DNA from 2 places in the Microbacterium sp. bgisy207 genome. Region 2 is predicted to be linked to the other one. Evidence: predicted binding sites of a transcription regulator. Region 2 holds the regulator's gene; the other holds the start of a gene.

Region 1 (14,365 bases), on a different contig from region 2:
GATGACCTCTTCACCCCCGAAGCCAAAGCCATGTCACGCGCATTCCTCGCGTGGGAATGCATGACCGAGAGCCCGCAGTGGACCCAGACGACCCCCCGGGAGCTGGACGCATGAGCACCACCCACGCCGACCGCACTGTCGTGGTCACGGGCGCCGCGGCAGGCCTCGGCCGCGCGTTCGCCCTCGGATTCGCGGAGCGCGGCGCGAACGTCGTCATCGCCGACGTCAACGAGCCGGGCGCCGCCGAGACGGCCGAGCTCGTGCGGGCGCGGGGCGTCGGGGCGCTCGCGGTGCGCACGGACGTCACCGACCGCGCCTCGACGGACGCGCTCATGGATGCCGCTGTCGACCGGTTCGGCAGCATCCATGCCCTCGTCAACAATGCCGCGATCTACGCGACCATCCATCGCGCCCCGTTCGCCGAGATCGATCCCGACGAGTGGGACAGGGTCATGGCGGTCAACGTCAAGGGCACGTGGCTGTGCTCGGCATCCGCCGTCTCGCGCATGAGCGAGGGCGGCGCGATCGTCAACATCGCCTCGGCGACGGTCTTCAGCGGCTCCCCGCAGTGGATGCACTACGTCGCCTCCAAGGGCGCCGTGATCGGGATGACCCGGACGCTGGCCCGCGAGGTCGGCGGGCTCGGGATCACCGCGAACGTCATCGCGCCCGGCTTCACCCTCACCGAGGCGTCCCTGGCTCAGATCGAGGATGCCGAGACCTACGGTGTCGCGGCGCGAGCGATCAAACGGGCCAGCGTTCCCGAGGACATCGTCGGCACCGCCCTCTTCCTGACCTCCCCCGACGCCGCCTACATCACCGGGCAGACGATCGTCGTCGACGGCGGCAAGCAGTTCATCTGACAAGGAGCACCCGTGAGCACTGTGGTCTACATCGCCGACGACGGCACCGAAACGACGATCCAGGGACGCCCCGGCGACTCGGTCATGGAGACCGCCGTCCGCAACGGCGTGAAGGGGATCGTCGGCGAGTGCGGCGGAAGCCTCTCCTGCGCGACCTGTCACGTCTTCGTCGAACCCGAGACCTTCGCGCTCGTCGGCGGGCCCGCGGGTCCCCTCGAGGACGACATGCTCGACGGCACCGCGGTCGAGCGCGAGGAGACCTCGCGGCTGTCGTGCCAGATCACGCTGCAGGAAGGCGTCGAGTACCGCGTCCGCACCCCGAAGGCGCAGATCTGATGGGCACCACGCTCATCGTCGGCGCCTCGCAGGCCGGTGTCCAGATCGCGGCGACCCTGCGCGAACTCGGCGACACCGACCCGATCGTGCTGGTCGGCGAGGAGCCGCATCGTCCGTATCAGCGACCACCGCTGTCGAAGAAATGGCTCAAGAGCGAGCTCGTCCCGGGCGACGTGATTCTGCGCACCCGCGAGTGGTACGACGCGCAGGGCGTCGAACTCATCAGCGGTGACCGGGTCGTCACGGTGCACCGCGATCTGGATGGCAGCGGGATCGCCACGACCCAGGGCGGCCGGAGCCTGGGCTTCGACCGTCTGGCCCTTGCCACTGGATCCTCGGTGCGGCGCCTGACGATACCCGGGACCGACTTCCACGGGGTGCACTACCTGCGCGACGCCGACGACGCCCTCGCCCTCGAAGCAGCGCTCCATGACCCCGCGCACCGGCGCATCGTGGTCATCGGCGGCGGCTTCATCGGCCTCGAGATCGCCGCCGTGGCCCGCAGCATGGACAAGGAAGTCACCGTCCTCGAGGCAGCGCCGCGCCTGATCGGGCGTGTCGTGTCCGAAGAGACCAGCGCGTTCTACCTCGCCGCGCACCGGCGCCGCGGGACCAGGGTCGTTCTCGGCGCCTCGCTCACGCGCATCGTCGGCGGGGTAGCGGATGCCGCCGGCCGACGCTCTCGCGTCGTGGCCGTCGAGTTCGCCGACGGCACCAGGATCCCCGCCGACCTCGTCGTGATCGGGATCGGGGTCATCGCCCGCACGGAACTCGCCGTCCAGCTCGGCCTCGAGGTCGACCGGGGAGTGGTCGTCGACGAGCACGCCCTCGCCTCGGACGGCCGCACCGTGGCCGCCGGCGACTGCACGGTCATGCCCAACCCCTACGCACTCGGGATCCCGGGCCCGACCCGCATCGAGAGCGTCAACAACGCCCTCGAACAGGCCAAGATTGCTGCCGCGAGCCTGCTCGGGGAGCGCCCGACGTACCGGTCGGTGCCCTGGTTCTGGTCGGACCAGGCAGACCTGAAGCTGCAGATCGCGGGACTGAGCACCGGATACGACAGGGTCGTGGTGCGAGGCCGCCCCGAGGATGAGCGCTTCGCGGTGCTCTACTACCGGGACGGGCGGCTGATCGCGGCGGACTGCGTCAACCAGCCGGCCGAGTTCCTCGCGATCCGGGGGGCACTCGGCAAGGGGCACACCATCGCGCCGGAGGCGGCAGCCGACCTGTCCACACCCCTGAAGCAGTCGATCACCGAACCGCTGGTGGCACAACGGGAGGCCTCATGACCCAGTATGTGAACACGTTCGACTCGGTGCAGACCGTCGGAAACGGGCAGACGCCGCGGCGCAGCTACACCGATCTCGACGACCTGTGGCGCGCGGCCGAGCCCTACATGCGGGCGCGACGCAATGACGTCCACATCCCGCTCTCGTTCTACTTCGCCGAGCTGCTGCTGGATGACTATCCCGACGCCGATGAGCTCGTGACCCGGGTCGCGATCCTGCTGCACGACACGGGGTGGGCGCGGGTCGACGCGGACAAGACGATCGCCGAAGGGTTCCGGTCCGAGAACTGGCGCACCTCCGACGCCCGCATCCAGCACGAGATCGAGGGCTGCAACATCGCCCGGGAACTGCTGCCGGGACTCGGCTTCGACGACGCGTTCATCACGCAGGTCACCGACATCATCGACGGGCACGACACCCGGCTGGACCACCACTCGCTCGAGGACGCGATCGTGCGCGACGCCGACCGGCTCTGGCGGTTCACGCCGACCGGAACCGCGTTCTCTGCCGAGTGGTTCGGGGTCACGCCGCGGGAGATCGTCGCGAACCTCGAGGCTGTCGTGCTCGACGAGCTCATCACCGCCTCGGGCAGGCGCATGGCCGAGGCCGAGATGGGACGCACGATCGAGCTGCTCAAGATCGACCTGCTGTGACCAAGGAGCATTGACGATGTCCGACGCACTGCGGGAAGCATCCGCAACGCCGATGATGGCGAGCCACCGCGCCGCGGCGCTGACCCTCCCCTACCGGTACGTGGACGATGTGTTCGTCGGCGGCCACTACCGCCGGTCCGATGCGAGCGACGGCGTCGAGGAGGTGGTGGACCCGGCGACCGGGGAGATCTGGGCGTCGGTGCCGAAGGCGTCGGAGCAGGATGTCGACCGCGCTGTCGCTGCCGCACGGGCGGCGTTCCCCGCGTGGGCTGCCGTGTCGCCGAGCGAGCGCGCCGAACGGATGCGCCGCTGGGCCGACGCGCTCGAGCGCCGCGCCGGGCCACTGTCAGTGACCAGCACCCTCGAGAACGGTTCGCCGATCTCCGAGACGGCGGGAGCTGCCGCCAACGCGGCGGGCATCATCCGCTATTTCGCGGAGCTCGCGCCCCTCCTCGAGCAGGACGACATCCGCATCGCCCCTCTCGACCCCACACAGGCCACGACAGTGCGTCGCGACCCGGTCGGCGTGTGCGCGCTGATCGCCCCGTGGAACTTCCCCATCAACCTCGTCGTGATCAAGCTCGCGCCCGCGCTGATCGCCGGCTGCACCGTCGTCATCAAGCCCGCGTCGCCCACTCCGCTGTCGATCCGCTTCGTGCTCGATGCCGCCGTGGAAGCGGGCATCCCCGACGGCGTCATCAACCTCGTCACGGGGGACGGTCAGGTCGGCGATCGCCTGGTGCGGCATCCGGATGTCGACAAGGTCGCGTTCACCGGCTCCACCCCGGTCGGCCGCCGCATCGCCGCTGCCTGCGGTGAACTCCTGCGCCCCGTCACCCTCGAGCTCGGCGGCAAGTCGGCGGCGCTGGTGCTGCCGGATGCCGACCTCGATCACCTTCGGCGGGTGCTGATCCGCTCGTGCATGCGCAACACGGGGCAGACCTGCTACATCTCGACGCGCCTCATCGTCACGCCCGAGCGCTACGACGAGGTCGTGGAGGCCGTCGCCACGACAATCCGCGAAGCGGTCCAGGGCGATCCGCTCGACGGCGCCACGGTGTTCGGCCCGTCCGCGACGCGGGCTCAGCGCGACATCGTGCGCGGCTACATCCGCAGCGGCATCGCCGAGGGCGCCCGTCCGGTAACGGGAGGAGACGTCGACCCGGCGATCGCCGAGGGGTTCTTCGTCACCCCCACCGTGTTCGCCGACGTCGCCCCCGACATGCGCATCGCCCGAGAGGAGATCTTCGGGCCTGTGCTCTCGATCATCCCGGCGCGGGACATCGACGACGCCGTGGCGATCGCGAACGCCACGCCGTTCGGGCTCGGCGGCATCGTCTTCGGCGCCGATGAGGACCGCGCCTTCGAGGTCGCGCGGCGCATCGACACGGGGTCGATCGGCGTGAACTTTTTCGCCTCCAACCACGCCGCCCCCTTCAGCGGTCGCCACGACTCGGGCCTCGGGGTCGAGTACGGCATCGAGGGCCTGCACGCCTACCTCACCTACCAGTCCGTGCACCGGCGGGTGCGCTGATGACCGGCGCGCTGCGCTGGGGCGTCAAACAGAGCCTGCACGACTATGTGCGCTCCTCGGAGGGAACGATCGAGGCCGGCGACGGGGCGCGGCTGGACGGGGATGACGTCGTCTTCCCCGCAGACGGTTCACTCGAGGGAGCGTTCACCGGCTTCGTCCGGTTTGTCGCCCACGGCGGGCTGATGGACTGGCTCATCGCGCAACCACGGCTGGACGAGAACGGGACCCGCCTGACGCTCGCGGGCCGCCGGGGAGCCCGGGTGCCGTTCGCAACGATCGGCGAGGAGGGCGTGCGACTGACCGTGGACGGCTCACTCCTGCTCGGGAGCTTCTACCCGCCGGGCACCGCCCTGGCGCCGCTGCGGGTCGAGTGAAGACAGTCACAGAAAGATAACGGCAAGGTCTTCCCTTCCGTTACCTCACCGTTATAGAGTGCTTGCACGGTAGTTGTTTTGCTGTGGCAGCTACCGGCATGTGATTGCAGGACACTCTTGGTGCAAGGGACAAGGGCCGGTCGGAAGCCTCTCCGACCGGCCCTTACTTTGTCACGACGGGATCGACACCGACCGCGATCAGTACCAGCCGACCGACTGGGAGTGACCCCAGGCGTTGCACGGCGAGCCGTAGCGTCCGGCGATGTAGCCGAGACCCCAGCGCACCTGGGTGACGGCGTTGGTCGCCCAGTCGCCGCCGGCCGAGGCCATCTTGCTGCCCGGTAGGGCCTGGGGGATGCCGGTCGCGCCGCTCGAGGAGTTGTAGGCGGCGTAGTTCCAGCCGGACTCCTTGTTCCACAGCGACACGAGGCACGAGAACTCACCGTCGCCCCAGCCGTACTGGGAAGCCATGATGTCGCGAGCCGCTGCCTGCGCAGCGCCCGGTGAGTTGTCGCCGGTGGAGGCCACCGGCCCCGACACGGCCGGAGCGGCAGCCGCTGCGGCGCGCCGCGCCTCCTCGGCGGCAACGCGTGCAGCCTCTTCGGCGGCGGCCTTGGCCGCGGCTTCCTCAGCAGCGCGGCGAGCCTCCTCGGCAGCCACTGCCGCAGCGAGCCGCTCGCGCAGTCCGTCGACGTCCTTCTCGGCCTCGGCGACGACATCGGCGACCGCTGCGGTCAGCGAGGGCAGAAGGACGATCGGAAGGAGATCCAGGTCGTCGAGGTCGGCAACTGCCGCATCGACCGCGGAGACCGACACCGTGGTCGGCCCGTCGACGGTCAGCCCCGACGCAGCGACCTCACTGTTGAGCGCGGCGGCGTCGGCGATGACGGATGCCGCGGCAGCGAGTGCAGCCTCGGCATCCGTGGTCAGCGACTGGACCGTGGCCGAGACGGGCTGGATCGACGCGGGCAACGGCGGAGCGCTGTCTGCCCGCGGTGCACTCCCCGGCGCTGTCGTCTGCGCGAACGCGGCAGTGGACGGAGCTCCCAACAGCAGGGTGAGACCGAGAGCTGCTGTGGCAACGGCCCGGGCGCGAGGGTGAGAGGCGGACATGGATGACGAAGGGCGTGTACGCACGAAGGTCAGCGGCTTCCTGATGAGGGGAATCGGGGCGGGCAGCATCGATGGGCCCGGACGAGGGTGCCTCGGGATGGCACACAAGTGTCCGAGTCTGGGTGTTGTTCCTGAACGAAACCTCCACGAACCCTGACCGCGGCATGGGTGGCAGAGAATCACAAAAAGATAACGGCAAGGTCTTCCCTTCCGTTACCTCACCGTTATAGAGTGCTTGCACGGTAGTTGTTTTGCTGTGGCAGCTACCGGCATGTGATTGCAGGACACTCTTGGTGCAAGGGACAAGGGCCGGTCGGAAGCCTCTCCGACCGGCCCTTACTTTGTCACGACGCGGCGGCCATCCCTGATCGCCGCCGGCGTGGGTCAGACGCCGCCACCGCCACCGCCACCGCCACCGCCGCCGGCGCTGCCGCCGCCACTGGAGCCCCCCGAGGTGGACGACGTGGTCGTGGTCGACAGCGTTGAGATCGCTGAGGAGAAGGCCGCCGCGTTGAAGCCCGCGGTCCCGATGTACCAGCCGGGGACACCGGTTTGGTCATAGAGCACAGCCAGGCGCTCGGCCCATTCCTTCTCCTGCCCGAACACCACGGCGTACGGCAGCAACGTCTCGTAGATCCGCAGCATCTGGCGGGGGTTCGCGGGGTCGACACGCGCACCCTGGTCGTCCACCGCGACCCGCTCCGCGCCCTGCGGAGACTGCAGCATCCGGATCCGATCCGCTTCCGCCCACTCGATGAACATCTGCAGCCCCTTGAGGTGGTCGCGCGTTTCGGCGCCCGCCGCAGTCAGGGGTTTGCGCGAGACGAGGGCGGCGACCACGAAGACCATGACGAATGCCGCGACCATGAACAAGAACACGATCGGCGAGTCCACGAAGGCTCCGAATGCCATGAACCCGAACACGATCGTCAGGATGCCGAAGACGATCGACCCCAGCATCGGCCAGAACCTCGCGGCGCTCGGGACCACGCGGCGAAGACCTCCCGCGCTGAGTTCCTCCTCGGCAGCCTTGATGATGCGCCGCGCGGCAGACGAGAGCCGCGTGTCATTCGATCCGAATTCGTACTCGTCGCCGGGGGTCATGTGCGGGAACAGACCCTGAAGCAGGAGCACGCCGTCGCGATCCGCACGCGAGGGATCCCGCAGTACCGCCTTGAGCTTCACTCCGCCGAAGAGTTTGCGTCCCGCCTCCTCGATGCGGATGCTGCCGACCACCGCCTGCTCCAGCACTTCGGCGGGGATGGCCTTGGCCGACTTGCCGAGAAGTACCGCGCTCTCGAGTGCATCAATGCGCGGCGGCGGGGTGTATTCGGCGATGATCGTCGGCCTGCCCGGCTCATCCCGCAGCCTCTTGACCCGAAAAACGATCGCCCACACCAAAGATCCGATGGCAGCCGTGAAGGCGAACAGCTGCAGCCAGCCGTAGGGCGAGGCGAAGTAGGAGCTGTCGAACGCCGTGAAGGTGCCCGCCGCGAACGCGACAGCAACGGTGACGGTCTGGGAGGGCTGCAGATCGGTGGCGGATGCGGTCACCGTGACGCCGCCGTCAGCATCCGTCGTCGAGGCGATCGAGCAGGGGTCGGTCGCACCGGCGCTGCCGGCGTAGCAGGCCTGCGCCCCCGTCAGCTCGGGCGCCAGCTCGGCCGGCACGTGCAGCGTCGCCGTCACCGTTCCGAAGGGTTGAGCCCAATCCACGCCGTTGACGTTCCAGTAGAACTCGTCCACGCCGGTGTCCTCGAAAAAGCGCGTGACATTCTCGAGCGTGTACGTGAAGACGTAGGTCTGGGAGCCGTGGACATAGTCATCGGACCGCGAGGTCATCGCGTAGACGCCATCCTCGCTCTCGACCTCCGCAGGTCGCGGGTTTCCCTCGCCGTCGGTGATGGAGACGAGCTCGGGATGCAGCGGCGCGCCCAGGTACGAGTCAGGAAGGATTCGACGCATCCCCCGGTTCTGGTCGTACTCGGGGAACACCGCGACGAAGGTCTCGACGACCCGCAACGTGCTCACCCCGTCGTCGGTGCGTCCGAGCGTGTAGTCGGCGTCCATGCTCTGGAACGTGAAGTCGTCGACGTCGGTCGACACCGCGGCCGCACTGTCGCCGACCGCAACGCTGAAGGAGCACGCCACGAGGGTGAGCAGTGCGGCGAGGGTTGCGGCGGCGGCACCGAGGGATCGCCGCACGAGTATCCGGGCTGCCATGTGATCAGCCTAGGGCGCCGCTGGGGTCGTACTCTGGTGTGCATGACGGACCGGCGACTGGCGATCGACGCCTGGGAAAGCCTGTTCCGCGCGCAGCACGAGGTCCTCGCCGAGATCAGCGGGGATTTCGTCGTGGGAGAACTCACCCAGGCTGAGTACGACGTGCTGCTCACCGTGACGCGCGCGCCCGAGATGTCGGCGCGGCTGCGGGATGTCACCGCGAACATGCTGATCAGCCAGCCGAGTGTGTCCCGACTGGTCGACCGGATGGTCGCCTCCGGCCTGGTCACCAAGTGCTCGGACCCCGACGATGGCCGGGGAGCGATCGTGACGGCCACGCCCCACGGCGCCGCGCTGTTTCGGAAGGTCGCGGCAGCTCATGGTCGGTCGATCGCCGAACGGATGTCGAGTCTGAGCGACGACGAACTCCGGCAGCTGCGCTCCCTGACCACGAAGCTGCGCCGACCCCGCGTCGTCGACGACTGCTGATCGAGGGCCGCTTCGACCCCGGGCAGTCTCCTCAGCCGAGGAGGTAGCGCTGCACCGCGGGGCCGACCCGCGACGCGAGGTCATCGATCGATGCACCCGCGACTCCGGGGAGTTTCACGATGTATCGAGCGACGATCAGGCCCGCGATCTGCGATGCCGCGAGACTTGCGCGCAACTCGGCATCCGCGGACCCGAGCTCGCGGGCGATCCGACCGACGAGTTCGCGGGAAAGGTAGCCGGTGAGCAGCGGAGTCGTCAGTTTGTTTCCCAGCGCAGCGCGCATGAGCACGACGCCGCGGCGCTGCACCTCCGGCTTGTCCCATGCGGTGAGAACGAAGCGCACGATGCCCTCACCCACCCCGTCGCGGGGGCCGGCGAGGATCCGGGGCAGCTCAAGATCGGGACGGAATGGCGCACCGATGGTCTCGCTGAAGAGATCGGCCTTCGTTCCGAAGTAGTGGTGCACGAGGGCCGCATCGACCTCTGCCCGCGCCGCGATCGCGCGCATGGTGGCACCGTCATATCCGTGGTCACCGAACTCGTCGATCGCTGCCGCCAAGATGCGTTCCCGGGCGGTCGACGTCGCGCCGGGCGGTCGTCCCCGCCTCCGCTTGGGTGCAGGAACGGCGTACTCGGGCATGCCGTCAGCCTACGCGCGAGACCACCACCGGTCGCGGACCCGCTCAGGGCCGCCCCGCACGGAGACGTCCCCGCCACCGTCGCGCGGTGCCGGGGACGTCGGTCACGGGAATCAGGCGCTCGCGCCGGTCTCCTGGATCTCGCTCTTGGACTCGTCGACCGTGATCGTGGCGGGGGCATCCGTCGCGATCTCGATCTTGCGGGGCTGGGCCTTGGGGCTCACCGGAATCGTGACCGTCAGCACGCCGTGCGCGTAACTGGCCGCGATCCCCTCGGTGTCGATTCCCTGTCCCAGGCTCAGCTGGCGCAGGAAGCTGCCGGCCTCACGCTCGCGCGTGATCCACTTGACGCCCTCCTGCGAGGTGAGCGTGCGCTCGGCGCGGATGGTCAGCAGCTGACCGTCGACGTCGACATCGACCGATCCCGGGTCGATGCCCGGCAGGTCGGCCGAGAGCACGTAGTGGTCGCCGTCACGGTACAGGTCCATCGGCATCTGACGCGGGCCGCGCCGGTTGCCGTCGAAGAGTGCGTTCGCGAATCGCTCCATCTCGCGGAGCGGGTCATAGGTTGCCATCTCGTCTCCTTTGTGAGCGGGGCCGGATGCCACATCCGGCCGAGTTCTGAAAGTTGAGTCGTGGTGACTCAACTGACCTCAGATTAGCACTCGCAGCCCTCGAGTGCCAGGTGTCTGGGTGCGCGAGATCATCGCCGTGAGCGAACAGTTCCGGCCGGTCAGCGGAACGCGGGGACGCCGGTGAGCGCCTGTCCGAGCACGAGGGTGTGCATCTCGACGGTGCCCTCGTATGTCAGCACCGACTCCAGGTTCGCCGCGTGCCGGATCACCGGGTACTCCAGCGAGATGCCGTTGGCGCCCAGGATCGTGCGAGCCGTGCGGCAGATCTCCAGAGCCTCCCGAACATTGTTGAGCTTGCCCAGACTCACCTGCTGCGGCGTGAGCAGCCCGGCATCCTTCCGGCGACCGAGATGGAAGGCCAGCAGCAGGGCCTTCTCGTACTCGACGACGCAGTCGACGAGCTTCTGCTGAGTGAGCTGAAACGCTGCTATCGGCTTGCCGAACTGCACCCGCTCCCCCGCGTAGGCAAGGGCCGCCAGCAGCGACGACCGGGCCGCACCGAGCGCGCCCCAGGTGATGCCGTATCGAGCCTCGTTGAGGCAGCTGAGCGGACCCTTCAAGCCGACTACTTCGGGGAGGACGGCGTCGGCGGGGAGCCGCACGCCATCGAGGACGAGTTCGGAGGTGACGGATGCGCGCAGCGACAGCTTGTGGTGGATCCGCGGCGCCGAGAAGCCGGCGGCATCCGTCGGGACCACGAACCCGCGGATGCCGTCATCCGTCTGGGCCCACACGACCGCGACGTCGGCGACGGAACCGTTCGTGATCCACATCTTGCGGCCCTGCAGCACCCAGTCGTCACCGTCGCGCCGTGCGTACGTGCGCATACTGGCCGGATCCGACCCGGCATCGGGTTCGGTCAGACCGAAGCATCCGATCAGTTCGCCCGCCGCCATCGCAGGCAGCCATCGCTGTTTCTGCTCCTCGCTCCCCCAGCGCCAGATCGCGAACATCGCGAGCGACCCTTGCACCGAGACGAGGGAGCGGATGCCGGAGTCCGCGGCTTCCAGCTCCAGACAGGCCAGGCCGTACTCGACCGCCGACATCCCGGCGCAGCCGTAGCCCTCCAGGTGCATGCCCAGAACGCCGAGGTGCCCGAGGTCGGCCGCGAGACCCCGAAGGTCATCGATCTCCCCACGCTCGAACCACTCGGCGATGGAGGGCGTGACGCGACGTTCCACGAACTCGCGGACGGCATCACGGGTCGCCCGCTCGTCGTCGCTGAGCAACGCGTCGATATCGGCGATGTCGATCGCCTCATGCAGGGATGCCACGGGCTTCTCCTTCGGAAGATCCAGTCGAGTGAGCAGGAGTGTCAGCATCGGCAGCGAGCCACCGGCGAATGTCGTCGCCGTGCTCGTCGAACCGGGGCGGGCGTCGATACCGGGTGATCGGCGTGCGGTCGAACCGAAGGGGAGACCGAATCTGATCGGTCCCCTCGGCCACCGGAGCCCGTGGCGAGAGGCCGAGACGCTCGGCCAGCGCGAATCCGTCGGCGACGGTGCCGATCGTTCCCGCCGGAAGACCAGCATCCATCAGCCGCGCCGCCCATGAGGCCGCCGAGTCGGTCAGCAGTCGCGACTCCAGCGCCGTCGCGAGGGCGTCTCGATGCGTGACCCGCTGCGCGTTCGATGCGAAACGCGGATCAGCGGCGAGGTCATCGGCGTCGAGGACCTCGCACAGACGCGCGAATTGGGCATTGTTACCGATGGCGAGCGCGAGGACGCCGTCTCCGGTGCGGAGGGTCTCGTACGGCGCGATCGAGGGATGCCGATTGCCGAGCGAGTGCGGCGAGTGACCGGTGGCAAGGTAGGCGGATCCCTGATTGACAAGCGCTGCCAGGAGGCTCGTCAGGAGCGCAACCTCCAGATACTGACCCTGGCCGCTTCGAGAGCGTTCGTGAAGGGCGGCGAGGATCGCGACGGTGGCGTCCTTCGCCGTCAGGACATCGACGATGGCGACACCGACCTTGGAGGGCACGTCGGGTGGGCCCGTGATGTCCATCAGCCCGCCGACGGCCTGGATGAGGAAGTCGTATCCGGCGAGGTGCGAACCGGCGCCGCTGCCGAAGCCGGTGATCGAGGCGTACACGACGCCGGGATTCGCCTTCCGCACCGATCCGTAGTCCAGGCCGAAGCGGTCGAGAGTGCCCGGAAGGAAGTTCTCGACGAGAACATCGGCGCGCGCCGCGAGACGATGTGCGAGGTCGAGATCAGCGGGGTCGTCGAAGTCGAGCGCGATCGAACGTTTCCCTCGGTTCGCGGATTCGAAGTACGACGAGGAGTTGTCCGTCCATGGCGGGCCCCACTGGCGCGTGTCATCGCCGGATCCGGCACGCTCGACCTTGATCACGTCAGCGCCGAGATCGGCGAGGGTCACGGTGGCAAGCGGTCCGGCGAGCACACGACTGAAGTCGGCGACGATGACGCCGTCCAGGGGCATCGGACCAGGCATCCGGTTCCTCGCTCTGTTGCGGAGATGCTCTCCTCACTGTAGCGAGGACGGCGGCTACCGCACCGAAGCCGAGACCTTCGGGGTGCGCGGGTTCCGCACCGTCAGCATCCTCTGACACAGACGTGATCCAGACGCAAGGGGGGTGCCTTCAGAGCGCGGATTCACTACGTTCTCGCGCATGAAGAACCAAGAAGGCATTGCGCTCGGGCTGATCGTCGGCGGGCTGATCGTCGGCATCCTGTGCCTGCTCGGCGACATCTGGGGCGGTCCGTCGTTCCTGCACGTCTTCACGATGGTCGGCGGCTTCGCGGTCGGCTACGGCACCGTCACACTGGTCCTGTCCCGACGGGGCAAGCTTCCCTGAACGAGGTGAGCCGGAACGAAACGATGCGGTCCCCGAGCAATAGACTCAGGGACCGCATCCTGTCTCAACCAGACGCGCGCCCGAAGGGACTCGAACCCCTAACCTTCTGATCCGTAGTCAGATGCTCTATCCATTGAGCTACGGGCGCATGATCTGCGCGCTTTCGCGAGCAAACCAGCGTCCAGGTTACCCCACGAATGCCCCTGACAGCGAATCGTGGCGGTTCTCGCCGCGGGTCATTCCGCTTCCGGCAGATCGAGGTCCCGAGAACGATCCGCGTCGTCGGCATCCGTGATCGGCGCCCGCGCCGCAGGGGTGCTGAATCGCCGTTGATGCGACGCGAGCCGGGGCAGATCGATGAGCCTGATCGACTGCATGCGCGCCGCCCGCATGGCACCGTAATCGGGATCGAGGTCTGGTCTCATCGCCTCGACGATCAGGCGCCGCTCAAGGTTCGACTCGACATCGCCCCACGCAGCATCGCGCGCCTGAGCGATCAGCTGTTCCAGCGCTGCATCGTCGGTCGCGCGCAGTCTGAGTTCTTTCGCGACGCCCGTGTACTGCCGTGCCCGCCGACGCAGGTTTCGGGAGTCCCGCCCTCGATAGTCGTGCGTGCCGCTCGGATCGGATTGCCGCCCCCATGCCCGCCGCCAGTCCGCGCGGGCGCGCTCGGCTGCAGCGGACTGCTCGTCGGCGAGCGCCTCAAGAGTCTGGCGCGCGAACGGTTTGAGAGCGTCGAACGAGAAGGTCGCGTCGTGCCGGATCGCGTCAACGAGGATCCGGTTGCGGATGGCGAGGCGGGCCGCCGCGATAGCGATGATGACGCCCTCCGCGATCGCGTCGGCGGTCTTTCCCATCGCCACCTCCTCGATAGAGGGTATCGGGCGGCGGGCGCCAGCGTCCCGGACGAACGCCGCAGGCCCCCGATCGCTCGGGGGCCTGCGGCATCGAGGGTGTGAAGCTCAGGCGGGCTTGCTGTAGCGGGCGTCGCCGAAGCCGAGGATGAGGTAGCCGATGAACGGCAGCAGGAACAGCAAGAAGAACGAGAAGGCGCCGCCCTTGCCGAACGCCGCGCCGACCTTGATGGCGACGATGATCATCAGGATCAGGTTGGCGATCGGGATGAAGTAGAGCAGACCCAGCCACGCCGAGTAGCCGGCGATCTTCACCAGGATGAAGAGGTTGACGATCGGGATGATGGCGAGGATGCCGGGCCAACCCGCCTTGGTGAAGACGCGCCACAGTGCGACCGCAATGACGACGTAGAACGCGAGGCCGATGATCGATGACGTCCAGGCGGACGCGAGACTGGCCTGATCGGTGATGGAAGCTGCAAGCATGAGCCACAGCCTAGAGGGAAAGCCGTCTCGGCTTCCAGCGAACTCTCAGGAAAGCGC
Region 2 (14,365 bases):
CGGCGGCGGAACACGCGACGCAGGTCCTGACGCCGCTGCGCGACCTGTTCGCGGCGGTGTTCTTCCTATTCTTCGGTCTGTCGACCGACCCCGCTGACCTTCCGCCGGTGCTCGTTCCCGCCCTCATCCTGGCGATCGTGACGATGGCGACGAAGGTGCTCACCGGGTATGTCGCCGCACGCAAAGCCGGCATCGCTGAACCCGGCCGCTGGCGTGCCGGGTTCGCGCTCACGCCGCGGGGGGAGTTCTCGATCGTCATCGCGGGACTCGCCGTCTCGGCGGGAGCAGACAGGTCCCTCGCGGCGTTTGCGACCGCCTACGTGCTCATCACGATCGTCGTGGGGCCTCTTCTGGCGCGCATCCCCGACACTCCGTGGTTCGACCGCTGGGCGAAAGAGCGCCAGAAGGCGCGACGGATGCGGCAACGCGCGGCGGCGGCAGAAGGCTGACGGCATCCGGAGTCGGACGGTACGGTGTGGACATGAGCACGCCTGCGGCGCCCGACTCGCCCCGAGGCGACACCGCGTCGGGGAGTTCGGAAACCCCCGCGGCGCACAGCGACCAGAGCCGCTCCCCTACGCAGCGGCGCTACGATCGGCTCTTCAACACCGGCGGCAGCCGCGCAGTCGGCGCCTACCTTCGCGAGCGGGTCTACGCCACCTTCACAGGCCTCGCGATCGTGCTGGTGGTCTCGCAAGCCGATCACGCGGATGCCGATCACGCGCTGCTCGCGCTGTTGTTCGGCGTGCTGGGCATCACGATCGCGGGCCTCGTGTCCGATGTCGTCTCCCACCTGGCGGTGGGGGGGAGTTCCCCCACGGGGCAGATTGGATCGTCCTGGTCCGCGTCGCCGCCGGGGGCCCGTCGACGGTGGTGGTGCCGGGCGGGCTCGTGCTGCTCGGGTGGCTCGAGATCATCCCGCTCTCGACGGCCATGACCGCCGCCGCCGCGGTGTACATCGCGACGCTCGCGCTCATCGGATGGCTTGCGGTTCGCCGGTCGCACGCGAAGTGGTGGGAGCGTGTGCTGGCCCTCGGCATCCTCGTGGCGCTCGGCCTGCTCGTGATCGCGCTGCAGACCGTCGCCAAACTCGTCTGACAGTCGCGTCGCGGATGGCGAGCAGTCAGATGCGGCGCCGACGGTAGTCCTGCTCCAAGATGGCGTACACGGCAGTGTCGACCCACTCGCCTTTGAGCCAGAGATTCTCCCGCAGGTGCGCCTCGTGCCGCATGCCGAGTCGTTCGCATACCGCGGCCGACGCCTCGTTGCGCGGGTCGAGCTCCGCATACACGCGGTGCAGGCCGAGCTCCTCGAAGGCGAGCCGCAGGATGATCTCCGCCGCCTCGGTCGCGTAGCCCTTGCCCCGTTCGCCAGGCGACAGCAGCCATCCGATCTCGGCGGTCCTGTCATCCGTGCTCGCGAGCTTCACATACAGGGTGCCGACGAGACGTCCTGCCGCATCGCGGATCGCCGGCTGCACGTAGTCCCCACTGTTCTCGAGTCGGTCGTGGGCGCCATCACGCTCGATGGCGGTCGCGACCTCGTCGCGGGTGCGGGCGCTGTAGAGCATGTACCGCACGGTCGTCGGATCGCCCTGGATCGCACTGAGGGCGTCGAGGTCGTCGGCGCGCAGCAGATCGAGCGTCACTCGCTCGCCGCTGAGTGGAGTGAAGTGCCAGGGAAGGGTCACGGCTTCATTATGACTCCCACGAAACTTGATATGACTCGACTCAGGTTCGGTTGACAGGGGGCGGCCCGCTCGCTACGCTTGAGTCATCGCGACTCAACCTCGTGCACTCACGCGGTCTGCCGCGAGTCGACTTTCATCCGGAACACCGCTTCCACAGAAACAAGGAGAAACAGATGCCACGTGCAGTGGGAATCGACCTCGGAACCACCAACTCCGTCGTCAGCGTCCTCGAGGGCGGCGAGCCCAAGGTCATCGCCAACGCCGAGGGCTTCCGCACCACCCCGTCGGTGGTCGCGTTCACCAAGGACGGCGAGGTGCTCGTCGGCGAGACCGCCAAGCGCCAGGCCGTCACCAACGTCGACCGCACCGTCTCGTCGGTCAAGCGCCACATGGGCACGACCTGGACTTTCGATGTCGACGGCAAGAAGTACACGCCGCAGGAGATCTCGGCGCGAATCCTGGCCAAGCTCAAGCACGACGCCGAGCAGTACCTCGGAGACTCGGTGACGGATGCCGTCATCACGGTTCCCGCGTACTTCAACGACGCCGAGCGGCAGGCCACGAAGGAGGCCGGCGAGATCGCCGGTCTGAACGTCCTGCGCATCATCAACGAGCCCACCGCTGCGGCGCTGGCCTATGGCCTTGACCGCGGGAAGGAGGACGAGCTCATCCTCGTCTTCGACCTCGGTGGCGGAACCTTCGACGTGTCCCTGCTCGAGGTGGGTAAGGACGATGACTTCTCGACGATCCAGGTGCGCGCCACCGCCGGCGACAACCGCCTCGGCGGTGACGACTGGGACCAGCGTGTCGTGGACTACCTGATCAAGCAGTTCAAGGACACCACCGGCGTCGACGTCTCGGGCGACAAGATCGCGCTGCAGCGCCTCAAGGAGGCTGCCGAGCAGGCGAAGAAGGAGTTGTCGAGCTCGGCATCCACGAGCGTCAACCTCCCCTACCTGTCGCTCACGGAGAACGGTCCGGTGTCGCTGTCCGAGACGATCACCCGCGCCAAGTTCGAAGACCTCACCAAGGACCTGCTGGACCGCACGAAGAAGCCGTTCGAGGACGTCATCCGTGAAGCCGGCATCAAGGTGAGCGACATCGACCACGTCGTGCTCGTCGGAGGATCGACGCGTATGCCCGCCGTCAGCGACCTCGTCAAGAAGGAGACCGGTGGCAAGGAGCCCAACAAGGGTGTCAACCCGGATGAGGTGGTCGCCGTCGGCGCCGCCCTCCAGGCCGGTGTCCTCAAGGGCGAGCGCAAGGATGTGCTGCTCATCGACGTGACCCCGCTGAGCCTCGGCATCGAGACCAAGGGCGGGATCATGACCAAGCTCATCGAGCGCAACACGGCTATCCCGACCAAGCGCAGCGAGACCTTCACGACCGCAGACGACAACCAGCCGTCGGTCGCGATCCAGGTTTTCCAGGGCGAGCGCGAGTTCACCCGCGACAACAAGCCGCTGGGGACCTTCGAGCTCACGGGTATCGCTCCGGCGCCGCGCGGGATTCCGCAGGTCGAGGTCACCTTCGACATCGACGCGAACGGCATCGTGCACGTGTCCGCGAAGGACAAGGGCACGGGCAAGGAGCAGTCGATGACGATCACGGGTGGCTCGTCGCTTCCCAAGGAGGACATCGAGCGCATGGTGCGCGAGGCCGAAGAGCACGCCGCCGAAGACAAGAAGCGCCGTGAGTCCGCCGAGACGCGCAACCAGGCTGAGACCCTCTCGTACTCGATCGAGAAGCTCATCAAGGACAACGAGGACAAGCTGCCCGAAGAGGTCAAGACCTCGGTGCAGGCGGATGTGGATGCCCTCAAGGCGGCGCTCGCAGGAGATGACGACGACGCAGTGAAGGCTGCGTTCGACAAGCTCAACCAGAGCCAGTCCCAGCTGGGTGAGGCCATCTACCAGGCGGGCCAGGCTGCGGGCGAGAACCCCGACCCGGCTGCGAACGAGCCGGGTGCCGGGACCGTTCCGAACCCCGACGAGGACGTCATCGACGCCGAAGTCGTCGACGACGAAGACGAGAAGAAGTAACCAGAGATCATGGCAGGCAAGGACGACGAAGAGCCCACACGTTCGGAGAAGGACTCCGGAGTCGGACCTGGCGGCAGCGCCCCTGACAGCGCGAGCGCTGACGGCGAAACCGCGGCACCGGGGCCGGAGGACACCACCTCCGGTCCCGGCGCCCCCGGCGCCGAACCGGACGACCTGACGGTCGACGACATCCTCGGTGCCGCCCAGTCGGCGGATGCCGCAGCGGCAGAGGATGTCGTGCTCGCCGACCTGGAGTCGGCGTTGCTGACCGACCTCAAGAGGCTGCAGGCGGAGTACGCGAACTATCGCCGCCGTACGGAGGAGCAGCGAGAAATCGAGATCGAACGCGCCAAGGGCGCGGTCGCCAAGGGCTTCATCCCGGTTCTCGACGATCTCGACCGCGCCGAGAAGCACGGCGATCTCGAGGAGGGCACGCCCTTCGCGGCGATCGCGGAGAAGATCCGCACCGTCGCCGAGCGGCTCGGGGTCACCTCCTACGGCGAGGCGGGCGAGGTGTTCGACCCCCAGCAGCACGAGGCGATCTTCCAGCAGCCCACTCCCGGGGCGACGGAGACGACGATCCTCGAGGTCGTGGAGGTCGGGTATCGACTCGGATCGATCGAGCTTCGCCCAGCGAAGGTCGTCGTCGCCGTGCCGGCTGAGTAGCACGGAGGACAACCGATGGCCAGTCAAGACTGGTTCGACAAGGACTTCTACAAGGTCCTCGGCGTCTCGAAGGATGTCTCCGCAGCGGACCTGAAGAAGACCTACCGCAAGCTCGCGCGGCAATACCACCCGGACTCGAACGCGGGCGATGCCACGGCTGAGGCGCGGTTCAAGGAGATCAGCGAGGCCTACGCGGTGCTGTCGGACCCCGAGCAGCGCGAGGAGTACGACCAGATCCGCGCGATGGGTTCGGGCGCCCGCTTCACGGCGGGCGGGCAGGGCGCCGGCGGCTTCGAGGACGTCTTCAGCCGATTCGGGCAGAGCCGCGGCGGGTACAGCTACGAGAGCGCGGACTTCGACGACATCTTCTCGATGTTCGGCCAGGCCGGAGGGGGCTCGTTCGGTTCGGGACGCTTCGGTCAGGCATCCGGTGGCTTCCGCGGCTACGGCGGTCCGACGCGGGGGGCGGATGTCACCGCTCGCACGACGATCGACTTCGTCACCGCCACGAAGGGCGAGACCATCACGCTGCAGTCCGAGGACGGGCACCCCTTCAAAGTGAAGATTCCCGCGGGCGTCGCTGATGGACAGAAGATCCGACTGCGCGGGCGCGGCCGTCCCTCGCCCGATGGGGGAGAGAACGGCGACATCGTCGTACAAGTCACCGTCCGCCCGCATCCGGTCTTCACCCGCGACGGGCTGAACCTGCGCGTGGTCGTTCCCGTGACTTACACCGAGGCGGTGTTCGGAGCGACGATCGAGGTGCCGACTCTCGGCGGAGATCCGGTGAAGCTGCGCGTTGCCCCGGGCACCCCGTCCGGGCGCGTCCTGCGCGTGAAGGGCCGGGGCGTGCAGACGCAGAAGGGTACCGGCGACCTCCTGGCCGAAGTGCAGATCGCTGTTCCCACGCACGTCGACGGTGCCGCACGCGAGGCCCTGGAGAAGTACCGCGAGGTCGAACCGAAGGAGAACCCCCGCGCCGATCTGCTCGCGCGCGCGGCGGGATGAGCAGTCGAGCTGAGGACATCCGATCGAGAGGAGGAGAAAGGACGATGAGAGGCCCTCATCTTCGCCGATTCCCCTCGTGCCGAGGGGGTGGGCTCGATGCCTGAATCCGAGATCGACGACGAAGCCCCGATTCTGGCGATCGCGGCGGCGGCTGAGCTCGCGGGCATGCATCCGCAGACGCTGCGGCAGTACGACCGGCTGGGTCTGGTCGTCCCCGCCCGGACGCAAGGCGGATCGCGGCGGTACTCGTTGCGCCATGTCGAACAGCTTCGGGAGATCGCACGGCTGTCGGGTGAAGGGATGAGCCTTCCCGGCATCGCCCGCATCCTCGAACTCGAAAACCGCGTCCGTGAGCTTCACATGCGTGTCCGCGATCTCGAGGCTCGGGTCGAGGCGGAGCTTGCCAGCCGGCCCGGCGCGCGGGTCTTCGCCGCCGGCACCAGCGGCTCGGTGATCACCCTTCGCCACGGTCGGCGAGTGCGCCGCGCGACCGAACTCGTGCTGTGGCGGCCGCGTCATGGGTTGCCGCCAGCGCCCGATGCCCCCGACGAAGACTGATTTCGCGGGCGGCGCCTGCGCTACTCTCATGCCGTGACCGAGACGCCCCCGCCTGACGCGGCACCTGCTGTGACAACGGCGCCACCGCCCCATGCCGACACGCGCCGGGCGCACCGCGTCGTTGCGGCTGAGGCGTCGGGGCAGGCCGGGGAACGCACGCTCGAGTCCCTGGGCCTGGGCGTGGGCACGGTCGCCTTCCTCGTCGTCGTTCTGATCGCGCTGGCCGTCTTCCGCTTCGAGTCAGCCCCCATCTCGGGCCCGGGCTCGGTAGGGCAGTTCTCAGCCATCGCCTCGGCCGCCGCGGGGATCCTCGCCTTCATCGCCGGACGCTACATCGTGCACCGGAACGAGGCCGGGCAGCGTCTCACCGTGCTTGACTATCTCGACATCGCGGCCCTCGCCTTTGCCCATGGGATCATCGCGCTCCTGTCCTGGACGCTCCTGGCCGTGATCCTCACGGACGCCTTCATCGGTGCCGAGGTCTTCGCTCTGCCTTTGCTGGCACTGTCGGGTGCGGCCGCAGCAGTCACCGCCTACCTGGTGTTCTACTCGGCGACGCACATGGATCTGCCGCTGCTCGCGGTCATCCTCGCCGTGTTCCTCGTCGAAGGAGTTCTTGCGGCGATGCTCACCGCGAGCGATCCGTACTGGTGGAAAGACAACCTGTCGGCGCTCGGGATGACGAACGACCTCTCCGCCATGACCTTCAACCTCACCCTGATCGTCGCCGGCTTCATCGTCACGACCCTCGCTCGCTACACGACCCGCGGGATCCCGACCTCGCATGCGCACGGCATCCGGTGGGTGCGACTGTGCCTCGTCCTCGTCGGCATCTTTCTCGCCCTCGTCGGCGTCTTCCCGGTCAACGACTTCTTCTGGCTCCACACCGGGTTCGCATCCGGTATGGCCGTCGTGTTCGGCGTGCTCGTCATCCGTCTTCCCGTGTGGATCCCCGGCATTGCGCGTCCCTTTGTGGCACTCGGATGGCTGTTCATCGGGGTGATCGTCATCCTGGCGATCTACTTCGCTGTCGGGTACTACACGCTCACGGCGGTCGAACTCGTCGCCGGCATCCTCGTCTTCTCGTGGATCATCCTCTTCATCCGCAACGCGGCAGCGTTGGAGACCGACGTCAGGACGCCGTGACTCCCGCAGCCGGATGGTCCTCGATGATCATCTCCGGCGCACGGGCGACCACGAGCCAGGTCGGCAGGATCGCGACGCACATGATCGCGAGGATGCCGATGTCTCCGACCATCGCGACGGCGACGAACAGTGCGATCCAGCCGTCGCGGGCGATCGCGAGCGTGAAGCCGAGCACGCCGCTCGCGAGGGCCAGGCCGAACGGGATCGACGGGAAAAGCGCGTGGGCCACCATCCCGAACGCGACGCCGAGGAAGATGGCGGGGAAGACCCGCCCACCGCGGAAACCGAAGGATGCGGCCACCACGAGAGCCGCGAGCTTGATACCCACGAGCGCCAGCAGACCCGCCCACCCGATCGCCCCGTCGAGGGCGATGAGCTGAGCGCTCTGTTCCAATCCCTTGAAGAGGGTGAGCGGACCGCCGAGCGCTCCGAGCCCCCCGAGGAGGAGGCCGCCGGCCAGGCTCAGAAGCAGCGGGTTCGGCATCCGTTGGCGCAGAAACGGATGCAGGGCCTTGAAGGCCACGATGCCGACCAACGCGATTGCGGCGCCCGCGCACGCGATGACGGATGCCGACACCAGATCGATCGCCTGCGGGTTCGTGTAGGGCGCAATACTCGCGATTGCACCCAGGCCGCCGCCGAGCACGAGGGCCGTGATCGTCCCGGTGGCTGCCGCCACGAGCGGCAGGAACAGCTTGTCCCACAGCGCGCCGCCGCCCGAGGCGAGCGCGCCGGTGAAGACCAGCGCCGCGGCGACGGGCGTGCCGAACAGGGCGCCGATCGTGCCGGCGGCGGTGAGGATGACGACGAGCTGAACCGGGATCGCGGGCCACAGTCGCGTCACGATCCACACCGCCAGCGCCGTGTTGATCGCGATGATCGGGCTCTCAGGCCCAAGACTCACGCCGCCGATGAGCGTCAACAGGATCACGACGATGATGCTCGGGACCGCGCGGACCGGCTGCGGCGGCGCGATGAGTTCCACGGTCGCGGAGTCCTGTCCGCCGTGGCCGGGCATCTTCCACACGACCATGCCGACGAGGAAGCCGGTCAAGGCGAGCACCCCGAAGATCCACCACGGCGAATCGCCGTCCGCCCCCAGTGATTCCGGCAGTGCCTCCCACACCCAGTGCGCGCCGACATGCGCGACCTCGTCGAGAGCCCACAGCATGAGGCCTGACAGGATGCCGATGAGTGCCGCGGGGATCGACAGGGCGACGAGCGTGCGAGAGCTGCTCGTGAACGCCCACGGATTCGGGTTCGAGACCATGTCGCTCACCCTAGGGCGCAAGCGGTGGTCGCGGTAACCGACTCTCGGCGAGGGCGCGGGGGCTCTGACTCGCGGCTCACTACTCTCAGACCATGACCGAAGAACGCTGGCAGAAGCTGACGTACTGGCCGCTGGTCGTGGCCTCCCTCGCCTTCATCGCCGCCTATTCATGGCAGGTGATCGCCAATCTGCAAGGCCCCGAGTACGCCACGATGCGCTTGGTGATGGCGGTGACATGGGTCATGTTCGCGATTGACTATCTGGTCCGGCTCGGCCTTACGCCGAAGAAGGGGGCATGGTTTCGCGCGCACCTCTTCGATCTCGCCGTCGTCGTCCTGCCGGTACTCAAGCCCCTGCGGCTGATTCGCGCGATCACCGAGATCCAGAAGATGTCGCGGGGCGACCAGCTACGAACCCAGGCTGCCGTCCTGGCGGGCGGCACGGTCGCCATCCTGATCTGGATCTGTTCCCTCGCGGTGCTGGAGGCCGAGCGGCCGGCACCCGGCGCAAACATCCTCAACTTCGGCGACGCGATTTGGTGGGCGTTTGTCACGGTGACGACGGTCGGTTACGGGGATCTCTACCCCATTACGGCGTGGGGGCGGATCGTCGCCGTCGTGCTGATGTCCGTCGGGATCGGTGTCGTGGGCGTGGTGACGGCAACGACGGCATCCTGGTTCGTGGAGCGGGCGGCCACCCTCTCGGGTAACGACGACCAGGAGGCCGCCACTCGCGGGCAGGTTCGTGAGCTCTCGCGTCAACTCGAGGCTGCCGTCAAGGGTCTGCCGAAGGGCGCCGACGAGTCGTCCCCGCGCCAGACGCGGGCCGACCCGCCTCCGGCATCGTCCTGACCGGCCGGTGCACTGGCGGCCGCGGTAGCCTGGCGCGGTGAGTTCCGCTCAGCCGTCGCCCGCGTCGTCAGGACTGTCGCCGATGCTGCGGGTTCTGCTTGGTCTTGCGGCCGCCGTCGTCGTGTTGGTCGGGCTCTCGTGGGCGCGTGAGATCGTCGGCCCGCTCGCACTCGCGGCCGTCATCGTGATCATCTGCCATCCGCTGCACGGCCTGCTGCGCCGTCGGGGATGGCCCGCCTGGACGGCCACGACCGCTGTCGTCCTGCTCGCGTACATCATCCTCACGGCGATGGCGTTGCTCCTGTGGTTCGCGGGAACGCAGTTCGCACGCCTGGTCGTGGACTATCTCGGGCAGCTGCAGGCAACGGTCGACGGAATCGAAGAATGGCTCGCCGCGATGGGCTGGGATGGGCAGGCGGCGGACACGATCGCGTCCCTTCTGGAGCCCTCACGGCTGCTGAGCCTTGCCACCTCGGTGTCGGGCATGGTCGTGGCCGTCGCCGTCGGGCTGTTCTTCGTGCTGGCCTACGTCATCTTCATGGCTGCGGATGCGGCACGCTACGGTCGGCTTCGCGCTGTCTTTGGTCACTCCGTCGATGCCACCCTGGCGCGCATCCGTACCTTCAACGTCGGCACCCGGCGGTATTACATCGTCAACGCCATCTTCGGCGCCGTCGTGGCCATCATCGATGGCATCGCGCTCGCGGCCATCGGCGTTCCGGCGCCCGTGGTGTGGGCGATCCTCGCATTCGTCACGAACTTCATCCCGAACATCGGCTTCGTGCTCGGCCTTATCCCGCCGGCGATCCTCGCGCTGGTCGTGGGCGGCTGGCCGCTGTTTCTTGCCGTGATCGCGATCTATAGCGTCGTGAACGTCGTCCTGCAGGTGCTCATCCAGCCGAAGTTCGTGGCTGATGCGGTGAGCCTGAGTCTCACGCTGAGCTTCTTCTCGGTGATCTTCTGGACCTTCATCATCGGTCCGCTCGGCGCGATCCTGTCGATTCCGCTGACCCTGCTCGTGCGCGCGTTGATCCTCGAGGCCGACCCGGATGCCCGTGTGCTGCGCTGGCTGAGCGGGGACCGGGACGCAGCCCCCACCGCTGAGCCTCCCCCCGTGGCAGCCGCGGCGCCCGACGCTCCTGTGGCGCCCGACTCGGACCCGTCCGATGCCCCTGCCCCGACGACGACGCCAGACGCATCTGCCGCACCCGAGACGCCACCTCCCCTCCCACCGCCCCCGCGGGACTGACGCTCGGAACCGGGCTTCGGACCGGATCCCGCGGGGTCGGTGGGCTGGAGGCGCTCAGGAGAGGAGTTTTGCCTTCGCCGCAGCGAACTCCTCGTCGGAGAGAACGCCCGCATCTTTGAGCGCGGCGAGCTTCTGGATCTCGGCGACGATGTCGACGGCGGGCGCTGCGGGGGTTGCGGGCGCCGGGGCCGCCGCCATCTGCGAAGCAACAGCCTGTTGCGCGGCCTGCTGCATCGCGGCCTGCTGTTGTGCCGCCTGATACTGCTCCTGCTCGTACTGCGCCTGAGCCTTCTTCTGCTGGTTGTTCGACATCGCTCCTGACACCGCGCTGGCGGTGCCCGCGACGACGGCGGTGCGGGCGGCGAGGCCGATGAGGCCGGGACGGCCGACTCGTCGGATCATGTCGGATCTCCTTCTTCTCAGGCCTCTTCGGCCATGTCCATGATGGCGTTGACGATGGGGGCGGGGATGCGCTCGGCGCTCAGGACGACACCGCCGGATGACGCGAGCCGGTCAGCGAGGCGGCGGGCGTAGACGAGTTCGAGCGCGACGATCGCGGCCGACGAGCCGGGCTCGACGAGTTCGACGAGCTCGGCGATGTCTTCTTCACCGGTGATGCCGATCTCGGCGAGCTCGATGCTGCCGAAACCGTACTCCCCGGTCTGATCCTCGATCTCGATGACTTCGACATCGCCTGACTCCGACTTGGACACGATGACGAAGTCGAGAAGGCGGACCAGACCGCCTTCCAGGAGCTCCGCGAGAGCGTCGATGGTGTCAGGGCTCGGGCGATCGCCCTCGAAGCCGACGAGGTAGAGCTCGACCGGTCCGTAGCGGAACTCAGCCATGGGTGTGATCCTTTCGGGTGGGTGATAAGAGGGGCGGAAGAGGTCAGAAGTAGGCGATGCCCCTGGCGAGGACCACGACACCGAGAACCAGCAGCACCATCCCCATGATGACGGCGTTCTCGCGTTCCAGCCAGATGCGGAGGCGGGTCAGTGGTCGCTCCAGTCGGTCGGCGGCGACCACGAAGCCGACCACCGGCAGCAGAATCGTCGATGCCGCCACGAGCAGGTACACCGTGAGGGCGATGACGGCATCGCCGACGGCCACGGCCGAGATGCCGAGGGCTGCCCCCGCGGCCGCGCCGAGCAAGAGATTCTTCGGGTTCACCGCGGCGAGGAGGACGCCCATGCCGAGCGCGTCCCAGAACCCGAACCGATCGATCGCCCGCATCCAGGAGGGAAGCGTCGCCGCCTGAGCCTCGCCGCGTGCGCGAGACCGAAACTGCCGCACCGACAACCCCATGAGGGCGATCCCCAGCATGAGATGGATCGTGCCCGGTAGGGGACGGATGCCACCGACAGCCGGTGTGGGTATGACAGCCGAGAGGACGAGGAAGATCACGACGGTGGTCAGGATGCCGAGTACCCAGCCGGCTGCGAACCCGATCCCCGCGGTGCGCGCCCGGGGCGAGAGCAGCAGAAGAATCGTCGCGATGATCGGCACCGGGCTGAGGGCGATGCCGACCGCGAGGGGAAGCACCGCGCCTACCGCGTTACCCATACCGGTCCTCTCGTCGGCTGCTCCGCGTCCATCATCCCCCACGCCTCGCTCCTGATCGACCGAGCGCCTCCGGGGCGCTCTCGCGCGCCTCAGGTACAGTTGTGACGCCGCATCCGCGGTGCGAACGCCGCTCAGCAAAGGCAGCCCTTCTGTGACTTCCCTCGACGCGTCCGACGGTTCGCCGACCGGAGACCATGCCGGTGGCGCCGGCCGCCTCACCGTGCTCATCGGCGCCGACACGTTCTTCCCGGACGTGAACGGTGCGGCGCGGTTCGCCGAACGCCTGGCCGCCGGGCTGGTGGCTCGTGGGCATGAGGTGCACGTGATGGCACCGAGCAAGACGTGGGCACAGCACGGGGTATTCCGCGAGGTGATCGAGGGTCAGGAGATGACCGTCCATCGCATCCACTCGTACCGGTGGTATCCGCACGACTGGCTGCGGTTCGTGTGGCCGTGGCGGGCCAAGCACTACGCCCGTATCGTGCTGGATCAGGTCAAGCCGGATGTCGTCCACATCCAATCCCACATCGTGATCGGGCGCGGGCTGACGCGGATCGCGCGCCAGCGCGGGATCCCCGTCATCGCGACCAATCACGTGATGCCCGAGAACATCCTCGACTATTCGGCAATGCCGAAGTCATGGAACAACACCATCATTCGCTGGGCGTGGGCCGATGCCAATCGCACCTTCCAGCTGGCCCGCGTCATCACGACCCCGACGCGTCGCGCCGCCGACTACCTCGAGCGAGCGACCGGGATCACCGGAGTCATTCCCATCTCCTGCGGCATCGACATGCACAACTACACGCCCGATCTGACCCCGCGGCAGGCCAACCGGGTACTGTTCGTCGGGCGACTGACCAACGAGAAGCAGATCGACGTGCTGCTTCGGGCGATGACCAGGCTCGACCCGGCGCTGGACGCGACCCTGGACATCGTGGGCGGCGGCGATCAGCGCAAGAACCTCGAGCAGCTGGCCGCAGACCTCGGTCTGGCTGAGCGCGTCACGTTCCACGGGCACGCGTCCGAGCAGGAGCTGCGGGAGCTCTACACACGAGCGAGCGTCTTCGCGATCGCCTCCATCGCCGAGCTCCAGTCGATTGCGACGATGGAAGCCATGGCGTCGGGGCTGCCGATCGTTGCGGCAAATGCCGTGGCCCTGCCCCACCTGGTGCAGGACGGCGAGAACGGATACCTGTTCACACCCGGAGACGTCGATCAGCTCGCAGCGCGCCTTACCGACGTGCTCACGGCTGCGCCGGAAGAGCGGCAACGGATGCAGCAGGCATCGCTCAAGGCGGTGGCGATCCACGATATCGGGCGCACCCTCGACACCTTCGAGGCCCTGTACCGCGGCGAGCCGATCCCGGAGTAGCGATGCATGTCGTGATGTTCGGCGACCAGCACGCCGAAACGCTCGGCGGCGCACAGGTCTCGATGCGCCTGCAGCGTCGGTTCCTCGAGAAAGCCGGCCACACCGTCACGATCGTCGCGCCGCGACGTCACGGACCCCGTTCTCACAGGAATGCCGACGACCCGGGGTACGCCGATCTGCCCTCGATCCCGGTCACGCTGGACCGGGAGTACGCGATGACCTGGCCCGGCGCGCGAGCCGACCGCGCCGTGGACCGCGTCCTGGCTGGGCGTCCGCCGGTTGACATCGTCCATGTGCAGGGCGATTTCTGGGGGGCCTTCCTGGGCCTTCGATACGCCCGTCGTCACGATCTCCCGGTGGTGTTCACGTTCCACAACCGCGTCGATGTCGGCATCCGTGCCGTCGCCCCGTTTCCGGACATCGTGCTGCGGGTGCTGAACCGCTGGGGACGTCGCGTCCTATCGGAGCCGGCGGGATCGCGGTCGGACGGCTGGTCGTACCTGCGGATGCTCGCCTCATTGGCGGATGCCGTCACTGCACCGTCCGCCCATTTCGCGCGGCGGCTCGAGACCAACCGCGTCGCCCCGCACGTCGAGGTCGTCTGGAACGGTATCGATGACGACGAGCTGGCGGCTGCGCTCGCCGCGCCGCGTGCGCGACCGGACTCCCGGCTTCCCCGTCTGGTGTGGGTCGGCCGGATGAGTCCAGAGAAGCGGCTCATCCCCTTCCTCGAGGCGGTCGTGGCGTCGGGCATCGAGGCCGACATCGAGGTGATCGGCAACGGTGCACAGCGTGCGGCCGCGCAGCGGGTGGCAGAACGCGCTCGCGCGTCAGTGTTCTTCCTCGGCTCACTGCCCTACCGCGAGACACTGCGTCGCGTCCGCTCCGCGGATGCGCTGGTGCAGACCTCGATCGGTTTCGAGACGCAGGGAATGACGATCTTC

What was found. The regulator HspR, encoded in region 2, represses chaperone genes until heat shock. The targets are predictions, from matches to a motif close to AAGTTGAGTCNNNNNGACTCAACTT.
Region 1: AC3ENO_RS00845 (Hsp20/alpha crystallin family protein) is a predicted target of HspR. The motif match lies at 10,141-10,165, and genes of this name have one in related genera.

Annotation. Positions count from the first base shown of each region.
Region 1 covers NZ_JBYIPB010000001.1:176,342-190,706, reverse strand. Annotated here, with positions in the region: gene AC3ENO_RS00900 (HD domain-containing protein) at 1-114, shown strand, start outside; gene AC3ENO_RS00895 (SDR family NAD(P)-dependent oxidoreductase) at 111-863, shown strand; gene AC3ENO_RS00890 (2Fe-2S iron-sulfur cluster-binding protein) at 876-1,199, shown strand; gene AC3ENO_RS00885 (NAD(P)/FAD-dependent oxidoreductase) at 1,199-2,491, shown strand; gene AC3ENO_RS00880 (HD domain-containing protein) at 2,488-3,144, shown strand; gene AC3ENO_RS00875 (aldehyde dehydrogenase family protein) at 3,161-4,678, shown strand; gene AC3ENO_RS00870 (HtaA domain-containing protein) at 4,678-5,052, shown strand; gene AC3ENO_RS00865 (aggregation-promoting factor C-terminal-like domain-containing protein) at 5,251-6,165, opposite strand; gene AC3ENO_RS00860 (DUF2207 domain-containing protein) at 6,550-8,388, opposite strand; gene AC3ENO_RS00855 (MarR family winged helix-turn-helix transcriptional regulator) at 8,431-8,877, shown strand; gene AC3ENO_RS00850 (TetR/AcrR family transcriptional regulator) at 8,909-9,517, opposite strand; gene AC3ENO_RS00845 (Hsp20/alpha crystallin family protein) at 9,629-10,090, opposite strand; gene AC3ENO_RS00840 (acyl-CoA dehydrogenase family protein) at 10,249-11,424, opposite strand; gene AC3ENO_RS00835 (CaiB/BaiF CoA transferase family protein) at 11,408-12,604, opposite strand; gene AC3ENO_RS00830 (hypothetical protein) at 12,783-12,968, shown strand; tRNA gene AC3ENO_RS00825 (tRNA-Arg) at 13,044-13,116, opposite strand; gene AC3ENO_RS00820 (asparagine synthase) at 13,205-13,825, opposite strand; gene AC3ENO_RS00815 (DUF5684 domain-containing protein) at 13,931-14,308, opposite strand; gene AC3ENO_RS00810 (aldose 1-epimerase family protein) at 14,354-14,365, opposite strand, start outside.
Region 2 covers NZ_JBYIPB010000004.1:50,631-64,995, reverse strand. Annotated here, with positions in the region: gene AC3ENO_RS04790 (cation:proton antiporter) at 1-449, shown strand, start outside; gene AC3ENO_RS04785 (hypothetical protein) at 482-937, shown strand; gene AC3ENO_RS04780 (hypothetical protein) at 934-1,098, shown strand; gene AC3ENO_RS04775 (GNAT family N-acetyltransferase) at 1,124-1,690, opposite strand; gene dnaK (molecular chaperone DnaK) at 1,864-3,732, shown strand; gene AC3ENO_RS04765 (nucleotide exchange factor GrpE) at 3,742-4,398, shown strand; gene AC3ENO_RS04760 (DnaJ C-terminal domain-containing protein) at 4,414-5,406, shown strand; gene AC3ENO_RS04755 (heat shock protein transcriptional repressor HspR) at 5,503-5,964, shown strand; gene AC3ENO_RS04750 (DUF998 domain-containing protein) at 5,998-7,110, shown strand; gene AC3ENO_RS04745 (ion channel protein) at 7,097-8,380, opposite strand; gene AC3ENO_RS04740 (potassium channel family protein) at 8,473-9,231, shown strand; gene AC3ENO_RS04735 (AI-2E family transporter) at 9,269-10,480, shown strand; gene AC3ENO_RS04730 (SHOCT domain-containing protein) at 10,535-10,882, opposite strand; gene AC3ENO_RS04725 (DUF6325 family protein) at 10,900-11,328, opposite strand; gene AC3ENO_RS04720 (GAP family protein) at 11,372-12,046, opposite strand; gene AC3ENO_RS04715 (glycosyltransferase) at 12,198-13,421, shown strand; gene AC3ENO_RS04710 (glycosyltransferase) at 13,424-14,365, shown strand, end outside.